One region of the Streptomyces sp. NPDC030798 genome, then DNA from elsewhere that is predicted to be linked to it. Evidence: predicted binding sites of a transcription regulator. Region 1 holds the regulator's gene; the other holds the start of a gene.
What was found. The regulator HrcA, encoded in region 1, represses chaperone genes, less so after heat shock. The targets are predictions, from matches to a motif close to TTNGCACTCNGNNNNNCNGAGTGCNAA.

Region 1 (7,835 bases):
TCGGCGGCCAGCACCTCCACCAGCTCCCCGGCCGGCAGCTCCCGGGCCATGCGGTGCCCCTGGCCGGCCCACAGCGCCATGCCCTGCGCGTCGTCGGCCTTGGCGGCGGCCTTGCGCAGCGGGGAGGTGAGGTGGTGGACCTCGGGGTAGGCGGCGGGGGCGTACGGGCCGTGTTCGCGCAGGAAGCGGTTGACCAGCGCGCGGGCCGGGCGGCCGGAGAAGGCGCGGGTCAGCTCGGTGCGGGCGAACAGCGGGTTGGTCAGCGCCTGCTTGTGCAGGGCGTGGGCGCCGGACTCGGGAGTGGCGAGGAACGCGGTGCCGAGCTGGGCGGCGGTGGCGCCGGCGGCGAGCGCGGCGGCGATCTGGCTGCCGCGCATGATGCCGCCGGCGGCGACGATCGGGAGGCGCACCGCCTCACCGATCTGCGCGATCAGGGACAGCAGCCCGATGCCGGCGCCGTCGTTCTCCGCGCAGTCCCGGTGGGTGCCCTGGTGGCCGCCGGCCTCCACGCCCTGTGCGATCACCGCGTCGGCCCCGGCGCGCTCCACGGCGCGGGCCTCCTCGGGGGTGGTGGCGGTGACCAGGGTGAAGGTGCCGGCGCGGTGCAGGGAGTCGATGACCTCCCGGCCGGGCACGCCGAAGTGGAAGGAGACCACCGGCACCGGGTTGTCGAGGAGGACGGCGAGCTTGGCGTCGAAGCCGTCGTCCCGGCCGCTGTCCGGGTCGCCCGGCTCGGTCTCGTACCAGGCGGCCTCACCGGCCAGCTGGTGGGTGTAGACCTCCACGGCGCCCGACTCGGCGTACTCCGGCTGCGGCATGAAGACGTTCACGCCGAAGGGGCGGGCCGTGAGGCTCCGCAGCTGCTTGATCTCCTGGTACATGCCGTCGGCCGTCTTGTACCCGGCGGCGAGGAATCCGAGGCCGCCCGCCCCGGACACGGCGGCGGCGAGCCGCGGCACGGAGACCCCGCCCGCCATGGGAGCCTGCACGATCGGGTGGGGGAAGAGATCGGTCAGCGCGGAGGACATGACGGCATGTTGTCACGTCCTCCGAACAACGCCGAATCGGGCTTCCCCACCGGCACATGCCACTTTCCGACCGGCCGGGTCAGCGCCCGTTGAACGCGTCCTTCAGCCGTGAGAACAGCCCCTGCTGCCCCGGCTGGAACTGGCCCTGGGGCCGCTCCTCACCGCGCAGCTTCGCCAGCTCCCGCAGCAACCGCTCCTGCTCCGGGTCCAGCTTGTTCGGCGTCTGCACCTCGACATGCACGACGAGGTCGCCCCGGCCGCCGCCGCGCAGATGCGTGACGCCCCGGTTGTGCAGCGGGATGGACTGCCCGGACTGGGTGCCGGGCCGGATGTCGACCTCCTCCATGCCGTCCAGCGTCTCCAGCGGCACCTTGGTGCCGAGGGCCGCCGCGGTCATCGGGATGGTCACCGTGCAGTGCAGATCGTCGCCGCGCCGCTGGAAGGTGGAGTGCGGCAGCTCGTGGATCTCGACGTACAGGTCACCGGCGGGGCCGCCGCCGGGCCCGACCTCGCCCTCGCCGGCGAGCTGGATCCGCGTGCCGTTGTCGACACCGGCGGGGATCTTCACGGTCAGGGTGCGCCGCGAGCGCACCCGCCCGTCACCGGCGCACTCGGGGCACGGCGTCGGCACGACGGTGCCGAAGCCCTGGCACTGGGGGCAGGGGCGGGAGGTCATGACCTGGCCCAGGAAGGACCGGGTGACCTGCGAGACCTCACCGCGGCCCCGGCACATGTCACACGTCTGGGCGGAGGTGCCGGGAGCGGCGCCCTCACCGTTGCACGTGTTGCAGACGACCGCCGTGTCGACCTGGATGTCCTTGGTCGTGCCGAAGGCCGCCTCGTCCAGCTCGACCTCGATGCGGATCATCGCGTCCTGGCCGCGCCGGGTGCGCGAGCGCGGGCCGCGCTGCGACGCCGTACCGAAGAACGCGTCCATGATGTCGGAGAAGTTGCCGAAGCCACCCGCCCCGAAGCCCGCGCCGGCGCCGCCGGCCTGGGAGAGCGGGTCGCCGCCGAGGTCGTAGACCTGCTTCTTCTGCGGGTCCGACAGCACCTCGTAGGCGGCGTTGATCTCCTTGAACCGCTCCTGGGTCTTCGGATCGGGGTTGACGTCCGGGTGCAGCTCGCGCGCGAGCCGCCGGAACGCCTTCTTGATCTCATCCTGCGACGCGTCGCGGCGCACGCCGAGAACGGCGTAGTAGTCCGTGGCCACTTACGACTCCGCCAGGATCTGTCCGACGTACCGTGCCACTGCGCGTACCGCTCCCATCGTTCCCGGGTAGTCCATGCGGGTCGGTCCGACCACGCCGAGCTTGGCAACCGCCTCGCCGCCCGAACCGTAACCGACCGACACCACGGAGGTGGAGTTGAGTCCTGCGTGGGCGTTCTCGTGCCCGATGCGCACGGTCATGCCCGGATCCTTCGCCTCACCGAGCAGCTTGAGGAGCACGACCTGCTCCTCCAGCGCCTCGAGCACCGGCCGGATGGTGAGGGGAAAGTCATGTCCGAAGCGGGTGAGATTGGCGGTACCGCCGATCATCAGCCGCTCCTCGTTCTCCTCGACCAGTGTCTCCAGCAGGGTGGAGAGCACCGTGGAGACCGTACCGCGGTCCTCGGCCTCGAAGGCTTCCGGCAGGTCCTCGACCAGCTTCGGCACGTCCGTGAACCGGCGGCCGGCGACCCGGCTGTTCAGCCGCGCGCGCAGATCCGCCAGCGAGGACTCCCCGAACGGCGCGGGGCAGTCCACCATCCGCTGCTCGACCCGGCCGGTGTCCGTGATCAGCACGAGCATCACGCGCGCGGGGGCGAGTGAGAGCAGCTCCACATGGCGCACGGTGGACCGGGTCAGGGACGGGTACTGCACGACGGCGACCTGCCGGGTGAGCTGCGCGAGCAGCCGTACGGTCCGGGCCACCACGTCGTCGAGGTCGACGGCGCCGTCGAGGAAGTTCTGGATCGCGCGCCGCTCGGGCGCGGTCATCGGCTTGACGCCCGCGAGCTTGTCCACGAACAGCCGGTAGCCCTTGTCGGTGGGGATGCGCCCCGCGCTGGTGTGCGGCTGCGCGATGTACCCCTCGTCCTCCAGGGCCGCCATGTCGTTGCGCACGGTCGCCGGGGAGACGCCGAGGTTGTGCCGCTCGGTGAGCGCCTTGGAGCCCACCGGCTCCTCGGTGCCCACATAGTCCTGGACGATGGCGCGCAGCACCTGAAGCCTGCGTTCACTCAGCATCCGCGCGCACCTCCAGCATCCGGTCCCCTCGGCCCTTCGGGTCGGCCGCCTGGCACTCTGCATCGGTGAGTGCCAGCGTTCCCGGCCCAGTGTACGGCCGTGGGGTACTCACCGGGCAAGGTCGGTCCGGCTCGTTGCCCGCTCCACCGATAGCGTCGCGGTATGACCGTGACTTGGGAAGAGCTGGGGTGGGAGCGGCTTGCCGCCGGGGTCGGGCGGTGCCGGCTGCCCGGCTGGGACTGCACCGCCGGGCTGGTCGTCGGGGACGGTACGGCGCTGGTGGTGGACGCCGGGTCGAGCCTGGCGGAGGGCGCGCGGGTGCGTGAGGCGGCGCAGCGGCTCGCGGGCCGCCGTGTGACCCATCTCGCGCTGACGCATCCCCACTTCGACCATGTCCTCGGCGCCCCTGCGTTCGCCGGCGCGGAGGTGTACGCGGCGGTGGGCATGGACGCGGTGTTCGCCCGGCAGCGCGAGGAACTGCGCCTGGACGCGATCCGCAACGGGCTGCCGGTGGCCGACGCGGACGAGGCCGTCGACGCCCTGGCCGCGCCCCGTCACCCGGTCTCCGGGGAGCGGACCCTGGACCTCGGCGGCGGCCGTCAGGCCCTGCTGGCCAACGTGGGGCCCGGCCACACCGCCCACGACCTGGCCGTCCTGGTCCCGGGCTCCCCGGAGGTGGTCTTCTGCGGCGACCTGGTCGAGGAGTCCGGCGCGCCGCAGGCGGGTCCGGACGCCGTACCGTCCCGCTGGCCGGACGCGCTGGACCGCCTGCTCGCGCTGGGCGGCCCGGACGCGCTGTACGTGCCCGGTCACGGAGCGGTGGTCGACGCGGCCTTCGTCCGACGTCAACGGGACGCGCTGGCCGCGCGTTTCGGCGTGTCGTGAGCACGGCTCCGGCGGTTCTCCTATCGTCATCCGAATGCGCCCACCCGTCTCCCGCCACCGCCCTTCCCACGAGGGCCCCTCGGGCCCGCGCCCTCGTGTGTACTCCGCCGACCTGACTCCCCCTTGGAAGAAGCCGCAGCCCGTCCCGGAGGTGCCGGCGGAGCCCGGTCTGGTGGTGGAGGAGCCCGGTACCGGGTTCTGCGGGGCGGTGATCCGCTGCGAGGCGGGCACGGTGACGCTGGAGGACCGCTTCGGCAAGCACCGGGTGTTCCCGCTGCAGCCGCGCGGCTTCCTCCTGGAGGGCAGGGCCGTCACCCTCGTACGGCCGTCCGCCGCCCCGGCACGGCCCGCCCGCACGGCCTCCGGCTCGGTCGCCGTCCCGAACGCACGCGCGCGCGTGGCCCGCGCCGGCCGCATCTACGTCGAGGGGCGGCACGACGCGGAGCTGGTCGAGCGGGTGTGGGGCGACGACCTGCGCGTGGAGGGCGTGGTCGTGGAGTACCTGGAGGGGGTGGACGACCTGCCCGCGATCGTCGCCGAGTTCGCCCCGGGCCCGGACGCGCGCCTGGGCGTCCTGGTGGACCACTTGCTGCCGGGCACGAAGGAGTGGCACATCGCGGAGTCGGTCACCAGCGAGCACGCGCTGGTGGTCGGCCACCCGTACATCGACATCTGGCAGGCGGTGAAGCCGGCGTCCCTGGGCATCCCGGCGTGGCCGGCGGTGCCGAAGGGCCAGGACTGGAAGACGGGCGTGTGCCGGGCGCTCGGCTGGCCGGAGAACACGGGCGCGGCCTGGCAGCAGATCCTGTCACGGGTGCGGTCGTACAAGGACCTGGAGCCGGAGCTGCTGGGGAGGGTCGAGGAGCTGATCGACTTCGTCACGGCTCCCGAGTGACCCCGGCGGCGGCGTTGCGGACGCGCCTGCCGGAGAGCATCGCCGGGAACGTATCCGGTACGACGATCAACGATCAGTCCACCAGGTCCCGGACCACCGCGTCCGCCAGCAGCCGTCCGCGCAGGGTCAGCACGGCGCGGCCCTCCTCGTACGGCTCCTTCCGGAGGAGGCCGTCCGCCAGCGCGCGCCGGGAGGCCGCCAGGCCCTCCTCCTTCAGCAGCGACAGCGGCGCGCCCTCCCGCAGCCTCAGCTCCAGCAGGATCCGCTCCACGCGCCGGTCCTCGTCCGAGAGCAGTTCGCGCCCGGCCCCCGGCGACCGGCCGGACGCCAGCGCCGCCGCGTACGCCCCCGGGTGCTTGACGTTCCACCAGCGCACCCCGCCCACGTGCGAGTGCGCCCCGGGGCCCGCGCCCCACCAGTCGGCGCCGCGCCAGTACAGCTCGTTGTGCAGGCACCGCCCGGCCCGCGAGGTGGCCCAGTTGGAGACCTCGTACCACTCGAAGCCCGCCGCCGACAGGGCGTCCTCGGCGATGAGATAGCGGTCGGCGTGGACGTCGTCGTCGGTCGTCGGGATCTCGCCCCGGCGGATCCGGCGGGCGAGCTGGGTGCCCTCCTCGACGATGAGCGCGTAGGCGCTGACGTGGTCCGGTCCGGCGCCGATCGCCGCGTCCAGGGACGCCCGCCAGTCGTCGTCGGACTCGCCCGGCGTGCCGTAGATCAGGTCCAGGTTGACGTGCTCGAAGCCGGCCGCCCGCGCCTCTGCCACGCACGCCTCGGGGCGGCCGGGGGTGTGGGTGCGGTCCAGGATCCTCAGCACGTGCTGCTTCGCGCTCTGCATGCCGAAGGAGACGCGGTTGAAGCCGCCCGCCCGCAGGGTGGCGAGGTACGCCGGGTCGACCGACTCCGGGTTCGCCTCCGTGGTGATCTCCGCGTCCGGCGCCAGCCCGAACTCGTCGCGGATCGCCCCCAGCATCCGCACGAGGTCATCGGCGGCCAGCAGCGTCGGCGTGCCGCCGCCCACGAACACCGTACGGACCGGGCGCGGGTCGTCGCCGAGCACCTTCCGCGCCAGCCGGATCTCGTCGGTCAGAGTGTCCGCGTAGTTGTCGCGGGAGGCGAGCACCCCGCCGGTGCCGCGCAGCTCGGTGGCGGTGTAGGTGTTGAAGTCGCAGTAGCCGCAGCGGGTCGCGCAGTAGGGGACGTGCAGGTAGAAGCCGAGAGGGCGGTCGGCGGCCCCGGTGAGCGCGGAGTCGGGCAGCGCGCCGTCGGCGGGGACGGGCTCGCCGTCGGGGAGTGCGGAAGGCATGCCCTCCATTGTCCAGCACCGGACCGCGTCACCCCGCCTGGAGCACGAGCAGCGCCAGGTCGTCCTCGGGCTGGCCGCCGCCGAAGTCGTGCACCAGGCGGCGGATCCGCTCGGCGATCAGTTCGGCGCTGAGGCCGGCGCAGCCGGACAGGGCGCGGGCGAGCCCGTCGCCGTCGTCGAACTGGCGGGAGCCCGAGCGCCGCTCGGTGACCCCGTCGGTGACGCACAGCAGGCTGTCGCCGGGGCGCAGCTCGATGGTCTCGCTGGTGTACGTCTCGTCCTCGACGACCCCGAGCAGCGTCTGCGGCCGGGCGGCCGTGCGGACCTCGCCGTCGGGGCCGAGGACCAGCGGCAGGGGGTGCCCGGCTGAGGCGAGGGTGCAGCGGACGCCGCCGCCCTCGCGGGGGGCCAGCTCGCCGTAGAGGAGGGACAGGAAGCGGTTCTGCGGGCCCTCGCCGGGGAGGACGGGCCGGCCGGCCACCAGGGCACGGGCGGCGGCGTCGGCGGCTTCCGTGGCGTCGTCCAGCAGGAGCTGGTTGAGGCGGTCGAGGACGTCGGCGACCCGGTAGCCCTCGCGGGCGAGCAGGCGCAGCCAGGGCCGGGCGAGCCCGATCACGACCGCCGCCTCGGGGCCCTTGCCCTGCACGTCGCCGACGGCGAAGCACCAGCGGCCGTCGCCGGCCGGGAACAGGTCGTAGAAGTCGCCGCTCGGGCCGCCCTTGTCACAGGGCTCGTACACGAGGGCGCTGCTCACGCCGGGGATCTCGGCGACCGCGCCGGGCAGCAGGCCGCGCTGCAGGACGGCGCTGATGGTGGCCTGCCGGGCGTACTGGCGGGCCGCGCCGATGGCCAGGGCCACCCGGCGGCCGAGGTCCTCGACCAGGCCGGTGACCTCGTCGGGGAAGCCGACCGGCCCGCAGCGCCCGATGACCAGGGTGCCGAGCGGCCTGCCGCCCGCGATCAGCCGGTACGCCAGCGCCGTGCCGTCCGCGCCCTGCGGGCCGAGCGCGTCACCGGGCCAGGGGTAGGGCGCCGGTCCGGAGCGCAGCCCGTCCCCGGGGCTCGGCGGGTCCTTCTCCAGGGCCCGGGCCAGCTCCTCGATGCGGTCCTCGCTGACGTGCCAGACCCGGGAGGGCGCGCTGCCGTCGCCGCCGCGTACGGTCGCCTCGTCCTCCAGCCACATCGCGCACCAGTCGGCCAGCCGGGGCACCAGCAGCTGGCCGGTGAGGGCGGCCACCAGGTTCTCGTCCAGCTGTCCGGCGAGCAGGTCGGAGGCCTCGGCGAGGAACGACAGCGCGCCCCTGCCGAGCCAGTCCCGGTCCGCTCCGGGGCGCTGCGGGTGCGGGGCGAGGGCCTCGGCGGTCTCCAGGGTGTGCTCCGGGGCGGGCACCTGCGGGTCGGGTTTGCCGCCAGGGGGCAGCTGGGCCCAGACCGTCTTGCTGCCGGGGCGGTAGGTGACGCCCCAGGACTCGGCGAGGGTGGCGACCAGGC
Region 2 (7,835 bases), on a different contig from region 1:
AGACGATCGGGACCTCCTTGGCGACGAGGTTCATGCCGTCCCGGATGGGATTGACGAGAGCCACGTCGGCGAGCCGGTAGGCGGCCAGCGAACGCGCGAAGTCGTCCTTCACGTGCAGCACCACCGGAGTCCAGCCGGGCGTCCCGTACACGGAATTGATCTCCTGCGCCACCTGCTGCACCTCGGCGGTGTACTCCCGGTAGACCGCGAGGTCCTGCCGCGAGGGGTAGGCGAAGGCGACGTGCACCACGCGCTCGCGCCACTCCGGGTGGTCCTCCAGCAGCTGCCGGTACGCCAGCAGGCCGCGCACGATGTTCTTGGACAGCTCGGTGCGGTCCACCCGGACGACGGCCTTGCGCCCCTCGCCGATCTCCGCCCGCAGCGCGGCCATCCGTTCGTCCACGTCGGCCCGGTGCGAGCGCTCGCGCAGGAAGTCCGCGTCCGCGCCCAGCCCGTGCACGCCGATCCGGGTGCCGGAGGGGATGCCGGGGCCGAGCACGGCGTGACAGCAGTCGGTGAAGGCGTCCGCCCACCGCCGGGTCAGGAATGCCGCCCGGTCCGCGCCGAGGATGCCGGTGAGCAGCTCGGCCGCGATGTCGTCGGGCAGCAGCCGGAAGTAGTCCGGCGGAGCCCAGGGGGTGTGGGAGAAGTGGCCGATGCGCAGGTCGGGGCGGAGCTGGCGGAGCATCCGGGGGGCGAGGGCCAGGTGGTAGTCCTGGACGAGCACCGCGGCGCCCTCGGCCGCCTCCTCGGCCAGGGCCTCGGCGAAGGCGCGGTTGTACGCCTGGTACGACGCCCACTGCCGGCGGAAACCGGCGTCGAACAGCGGCTCCAGCGGGGTCTGGTACAGCATGTGGTGGACGAACCAGAGCACGGAGTTGGCGATGCCGTTGTAGGCGTCGGCGTGCACGGCCGGGTCGATGCCGAGCATCCGCACGTGCTGCCCGCCGGTGTCCTCGGTGGGCAGCAGCCCGCCGCCGGCCCGCCGTACCGCCTCCCGGTCGCCGTCGCCGAGCGCGGCGCACACCCAGACCGCGTTGGCGTCCGGCCCGATGGCCGACAGCCCGGAGACCAGCCCGCCACCGCCCCGTCTGGCGTGCAGCGAACCTCCCTCGCGCACCTCATACGAAACCGGGCCGCGATTGGACGCGACCAGCACCTCAGCACCGTGCGTGGAAGCCATACGCCTCAACCTAGCCCGGCCCGGAAACGCTCAAACGTACGGCAAGCCCGGCAAGGGGGCTGTATACAGCCGTTCTCGCGCGTCCTCACGGTCCTCCGCCGCCCCTTCAGGCCACCCGCCGCGCCGCGTACTCCGCGATCTCCGCCATCGGCGGCCGCTCCTCCGTGTCCACCGAGTAGGTGCGCGGTTCGAAGCCCTCCGCGCCCCGCTCGAACTGGGTCAGGGTCGGCCGGATCAGATGGCCGCGGGCCAGCCGGAGCTGGGCCGTGCGGTAGATGGCCGCCGCCATGCGGCCGAGGGCCTGGCCGTCCTGGTGGCGGTGCTTGCGCACGCCCACGTCGACCTGGGCCAGCGCGTCCAGGCCCACCAGATGCAGCGCGTCCACCAGCATGCCCAGCTCCACGCCGTACCCCACCGGGAACGGAAGCTGCTCCAGCAGGGTGCGGCGGGCCGCGTACTCGCCGCCCAGCGGCTGGACGAACCCGGCCAGCTGGGGCCAGTGCATGTTCAGCAGCGGCCGGGCCATCAGTTCGGTGACCCGGCCGCCCTGCCCGGCGGTCCTGCCGGAGGCGGGCGCATCCAGCTCGGTGCCGAGCGGGCGGTCGTACATCGCCTTGACCAGGTCGACGTCCGGCTCGGTCAGCAGCGGCCCGACGATGCCGAGGACGAAGTCGGAGGAGAACTCCCTGAGATCGGCGTCGACGAAACAGACGATGTCCCCGCCGGTGACGAGCAGCGAGCGCCACAGCACCTCGCCCTTGCCGGGCACGGCCGGGATGCGCGGGAGGATCTCGTCGCGGTGGACGACCCGCGCCCCCGCGGCCGCGGCGACCGCCGACGTACGGTCGGTGGACCCGGAGTCGACGACGACGATCTCGTCGACCAGTGGAGCCTGCTCCATGAGGTCGTGGCGGATGACCGCGACGATGTCGCCGACCGTCTCCTCCTCGTTGAGCGCGGGCAGGACGACGGAGACGGACTGGCCCGTGCGCTGCTTGGCGGCCAGGACGCGGTGCAGCGGACGGTCGGCCACGGACCAGGAGCGGGTGGCCAACCAGCGCTCGACTTCTTCCAGCACGGTCTGCGGCTCCTCACTGTTCGTGATCACACACGGTGACTCCATGGGGTCCCCTTGTGATCCATCTCGCGGTTCGGACGACTATCTCAACTGTCCTGGCCTTCGGTTACAGTCTTGAACAACGCCGATGACCATCGCATGTCGGGGGTCGCCGGCGCCCACAACCGCATACAGCTCATCCAGAGGGGCAGAGGGACACGGCCCGATGAAGCCCCGGCAACCCTCCAGCCGGTACTCGTCTTCCGAGCGAGGCTCCCGGCTAGGGAAGGTGCCAAATCCGTCTCACGGCGAAGTGCGCCGTGAGGAAGATGAGGAGAAAGGGCCTCGCCTCCATGGCTGTGCAGACAGTTGCAAGCTCCAGCAATCCCACCGTCGACCTCGGCCCCGCCGCGGCCCTGAGCTGCCGCGAGTGCGGTCACCGGGTGCCCCTCGGACCGGTCTTCGCCTGCGAGGAGTGTTTCGGCCCGCTGGAGATCGCCTACGACTTCTCGGTCTACGACACCGAGGAACTGCGTGCGCGCATCGAGGCGGGCCCCGCGAACATCTGGCGCTACGCGCCGCTGCTGCCCGTCCCCGCCGACGTGGCCGGCAAGCCGAACCTGAACCCGGGCTGGACCCCGCTCGTCAAGGCCGACAACCTCGCCCGCGAGCTGGGCGTCTCCGGCGGCCTGTACGTGAAGGACGACTCCGGCAACCCGACGCACTCCTTCAAGGACCGCGTCGTCGCCCAGGCCCTGGAGGCCGCCCGCGCCTTCGGCTTCACCACCCTCTCCTGCTCCTCCACCGGCAACCTGGCCGGCGCGGTCGGCGCCGCCGCCGCCCGGGCCGGCTTCCGCTCCTGCGTGTTCATCCCGCACGACCTGGAGCAGGGCAAGGTCGTCATGGCCGCGGTCTACGGCGGCGACCTCGTCGGCATCGACGGCAACTACGACGACGTGAACCGTTTCTGCTCCGAGCTGATCGGCGACCCGGCCGGCGAGGGCTGGGGCTTCGTCAACGTCAACCTGCGGCCGTACTACGCCGAGGGCTCCAAGACCCTGGCGTACGAGATCTGCGAGCAGCTCGGCTGGCGGCTGCCGGACCAGATCGTCGTCCCGATCGCCTCCGGCTCCCAGCTCACCAAGATCGACAAGGGCCTGCAGGAGCTGATCAAGCTCGGCCTGGTCGAGGACAAGCCGTACAAGATCTTCGGCGCCCAGGCCGAGGGCTGCTCCCCGGTGTCCACCGCCTTCAAGGCCGGCCACGACGTCGTCCGCCCCCAGAAGCCGAACACCATCGCCAAGTCGCTCGCCATCGGCAACCCGGCCGACGGGCCGTACGTCCTCGACATCGCGCGCCGCACCGGCGGCGCCGTGGAGGACGTGACGGACGAGGAGGTCGTGGACGCCATCAAGCTGCTGGCCCGCACCGAGGGCGTCTTCGCGGAGACGGCGGGCGGCGTCACCGTCGGCGTCACCCGCAAGCTGCTCAAGGCCGGCGTCCTGGACCCGGCGAAGACGACGGTCGTCCTCAACACCGGCGACGGCCTGAAGACCCTCGACGCGGTGGCCGGCACGGGCCTCACCGCGACGATTCGTCCCACCCTCGACTCGTTCCGCGAGGCGGGGCTCGCCCAGTAGTCCCGTCCTGTCGTTGCGTCTGCGGGCCGGTGGGGGCTGGTCGCGCCCCGTGGGCGAAGCCGCACATCAGCCCAGCCCCGCGCCCTGGGGCGACACCCCGACCGGAGGTTTCATCGTGAGCGTGACCGTTCGCATCCCCACCATCCTGCGCACCTACACCGGCGGCCAGGCCGAGGTCAGCGCCGAGGGCGCGACCCTCGCCGAGGTCATCGAGAACCTGGAGAAGAACCACACGGGGATCGCCGCCCGCGTGCTGGACGACCAGGGCAAGCTGCGCCGCTTCGTCAACGTGTACGTCAACGACGACGACGTCCGCTTCGAGCAGGGCCTTCAGACCGCCACGCCGGACGGCGCCGGCGTCTCCATCATTCCGGCCGTCGCCGGTGGCTGACAGGCTGACCGAATGACCGATCATTACCTTCGGTAACACCGGTTACCGATTGTTCATCGAATGGCCTCCTCCGTGAGAGAAACGGAGGGGGCCATTCTGTGTGATTGAGCGCGGTACAGTTGGGGAACGCGTTCCGCGGCTGCGGGGCGCAAGCCCCGGATTCACGCCCGCACGCCCACAAGAAGTAGCCAAAATGCGTGGGTTTTCTGCGGCATTTGCGCGCTTTGTGGAGCCCGACTTGCCCCGAAGTCTGGCGAATTCTCCCCACATTCCGGATCGTTCTCGTCCAGAATTCTCGTCCGATTGACCTGTTGCAGACGGCAGTTGGACAGATACATTCAGCCGCGGTCGACGCGTTCCGGCGCACGCCCCCGACCAATGGGGGGTGAGGTCTGACCCGGGTCCGCGAAGTGCGGATCTGTGCAAGGGCCAGTAATAGGGGAGTTAGGCATGGCTCAGGGCACCGTCAAGTGGTTCAACGCGGAGAAGGGGTACGGCTTCATCGCGGTCGACGGTGGTGCGGACGTCTTCGTCCACTACAGCGCCATTCAGATGGACGGCTACCGCACCCTGGAAGAGGGCCAGCGGGTGGAGTTCGAGATCTCGCAGGGCCAGAAGGGCCCGCAGGCCGACATGGTTCGCCTCAGCGCCTGAACGTTTCTTGTACGAAGGGCCCGCACCACGCACAGGGTGCGGGCCCTCCGCATGCCCGGACGCGGGGGACGCCCCGGGGTGCCCGACCCGGCCGCCGGCCCGGTGTTCGCGGGCGGCTGACGCCCCCGCCGCATACCGGGAGGCGCTTGCACTCGACCATGCCGAGTGCTAATCATTGCGTTAGCACTCTGAAGGTGAGAGTGACAGTGAAGGACCGGGTCGGTGAGGCCCGCGGGCCGGGTGGGGCAAGGAACCACGAGGCCGGCGAGCCGTCCGTCGCGGGCGCGGGCGCGGTCCGAAGGAATCACCCCCAGTCCTGGAGGGACCACTTCACATGGCCAAGATCATCGCGTTCGACGAGGAGGCGCGGCGCGGCCTCGAGCGCGGCATGAACCAGCTCGCGGACGCCGTCAAGGTGACGCTCGGCCCCAAGGGCCGCAACGTCGTCCTCGAGAAGAAGTGGGGCGCCCCCACGATCACCAACGATGGTGTCTCCATCGCCAAGGAGATCGAGCTCGAGGACCCGTACGAGAAGATCGGCGCCGAGCTGGTCAAGGAAGTCGCCAAGAAGACGGACGACGTCGCCGGTGACGGTACGACCACCGCGACCGTGCTCGCCCAGGCCCTGGTCAAGGAAGGCCTGCGCAACGTAGCCGCCGGCGCCAACCCGATGGCCCTCAAGCGCGGTATCGAGAAGGCCGTCGAGGCCGTCTCCGCCGCCCTGCTGGAGCAGGCGAAGGACGTCGAGACCAAGGAGCAGATCGCCTCCACCGCGTCCATCTCCGCCGCCGACACCCAGATCGGCGAGCTGATCGCCGAGGCCATGGACAAGGTCGGCAAGGAAGGCGTCATCACCGTCGAGGAGAGCAACACCTTCGGTCTGGAGCTCGAGCTCACCGAGGGCATGCGCTTCGACAAGGGCTACATCTCCGCCTACTTCGCGACCGACATGGAGCGCATGGAGGCGTCGCTCGAGGACCCGTACATCCTCATCGCGAACTCCAAGATCGGCTCCGTCAAGGACCTGCTCCCGCTGCTGGAGAAGGTCATGCAGTCGGGCAAGCCGCTGCTGATCATCGCCGAGGACGTCGAGGGCGAGGCCCTGTCGACCCTCGTCGTCAACAAGATCCGCGGCACCTTCAAGTCCGTCGCCGTCAAGGCCCCGGGCTTCGGTGACCGCCGCAAGGCCATGCTCGGCGACATCGCCATCCTCACGGGCGGCGAGGTCATCTCCGAGGAGGTCGGCCTCAAGCTGGAGAACGCGACCCTGGACCTCCTGGGCCGCGCCCGCAAGGTCGTCATCACCAAGGACGAGACCACCATCGTCGACGGTGCCGGCTCCTCGGAGCAGGTCAACGGCCGTGTGAACCAGATCCGCGCCGAGATCGAGAACAGCGACTCGGACTACGACCGCGAGAAGCTGCAGGAGCGCCTGGCGAAGCTCGCCGGCGGTGTCGCGGTCATCAAGGCCGGTGCCGCCACCGAGGTGGAGCTCAAGGAGCGCAAGCACCGCATCGAGGACGCCGTGCGCAACGCCAAGGCGGCCGTCGAGGAGGGCATCGTCGCCGGTGGTGGCGTGGCCCTGCTGCAGGCCTCCCAGGTCTTCGAGAAGCTGGAGCTCGAGGGTGACGAGGCGACCGGCGCCCAGGCCGTGAAGCTCGCGCTCGAGGCCCCGCTGAAGCAGATCGCCGTCAACGCCGGCCTCGAGGGCGGTGTCGTGGTGGAGAAGGTGCGCAACCTGACCCCGGGCCACGGCCTGAACGCCGCGACCGGCGAGTACGTCGACCTGGTCGCCGAGGGCATCATCGACCCGGCGAAGGTGACCCGTTCCGCGCTGCAGAACGCCGCCTCCATCGCCGCGCTGTTCCTCACCACCGAGGCCGTCATCGCCGACAAGCCGGAGAAGGCCGCGGCCCCGGCCGGCGGCGGCATGCCGGGCGGTGACATGGACTTCTGATCGCCCCCGGGCCGATCACCTGTCCTTCTGACCGAGGGCGGTACCCCCAGCGACTGTGCTGGGAGTACCGCCCTCGGGCTGTTGCTGCCGAGGGTGCCTTCGCGGCGGGCGGTCAGTGTGAGTGGTGTCACGTCGTGGCGTGGGCCGGGACGGAATGCGGGCCGGCGCACAGGTGGTTACTTCAGAAGCTGCAACAATGCGCACACACATACCGTCCGGTCAGCAGAGCCATACCGAGGAGCCCCCACGTGTCCGTCACGACGCCCGCCACTTCCCGAGCGGCCCAGATCCTGTCCCGTCCGATCGCCCTGAACGGCCTCACGGTTCCCAACCGGATCGTGATGGCGCCGATGACCCGGATGTTCTCCCCGGGCGGCATTCCCGGCGAGGACGTCGTGTCGTACTACTCCCGCCGGGCCGCCGCCGGCGTCGGTCTGATCGTCACCGAGGGTACCTACGTCGGCCACGACTCTGCCGGGCAGAGCGACCGGGTCCCCCGGTTCCACGGCGAGGAGCAGCTCGCGGGTTGGGCGAAGGTCGCCGAGGCGGTGCACGCGGCGGGCGGCACGATCGTCCCGCAGCTCTGGCACATCGGCATGGTCCGCAAGCAGGGCGAGCCCCCCTTCGCGGGCGCACCCGCCGTCGGCCCGTCCGGCCTGGTCACCGCCGGCGCCGAGGCCACCGGCAAGGCGATGACGCAGACGGACGTGGACGACGTCGTCGCCGCGTTCGCCGAGGCCGCTGCCGCCGCCGAGCGCATCGGCTTCGACGGCGTGGAGCTGCACGGCGCCCACGGCTACCTCCTCGACCAGTTCCTGTGGGAGGGCACCAACCGCCGTACCGACGCCTACGGCGGCGACCCGGTCTCCCGCACCAGGTTCGCGGCGGAGATCGTCGCCGCGGTCCGCGAGGCCGTCTCGCCCGACTTCCCCATCCTCTTCCGCTACTCGCAG

Region 2: groL (chaperonin GroEL) is a predicted target of HrcA. The motif match lies at 5,071-5,097, and genes of this name have one in related genera.

What each region holds. Positions count from the first base shown of each region.
Region 1 is NZ_JBVIDR010000002.1:458,547-466,381, reverse strand. It holds gene ACZ404_RS06580 (nitronate monooxygenase) at 1-1,028, opposite strand, end outside; gene dnaJ (molecular chaperone DnaJ) at 1,108-2,241, opposite strand; gene hrcA (heat-inducible transcriptional repressor HrcA) at 2,242-3,258, opposite strand; gene ACZ404_RS06565 (MBL fold metallo-hydrolase) at 3,421-4,143, shown strand; gene ACZ404_RS06560 (DUF3097 domain-containing protein) at 4,178-5,038, shown strand; gene hemW (radical SAM family heme chaperone HemW) at 5,112-6,344, opposite strand; gene ACZ404_RS06550 (SpoIIE family protein phosphatase) at 6,373-7,835, opposite strand, start outside.
Region 2 is NZ_JBVIDR010000011.1:186,320-194,154, reverse strand. It holds gene ACZ404_RS25115 (alpha,alpha-trehalose-phosphate synthase (UDP-forming)) at 1-1,183, opposite strand, end outside; gene ACZ404_RS25110 (glucosyl-3-phosphoglycerate synthase) at 1,290-2,261, opposite strand; SAM riboswitch class I at 2,434-2,576, shown strand; gene thrC (threonine synthase) at 2,594-3,880, shown strand; gene ACZ404_RS25100 (MoaD/ThiS family protein) at 3,996-4,271, shown strand; gene ACZ404_RS25095 (cold-shock protein) at 4,722-4,925, shown strand; gene groL (chaperonin GroEL) at 5,260-6,882, shown strand; gene ACZ404_RS25085 (NADH:flavin oxidoreductase) at 7,131-7,835, shown strand, end outside.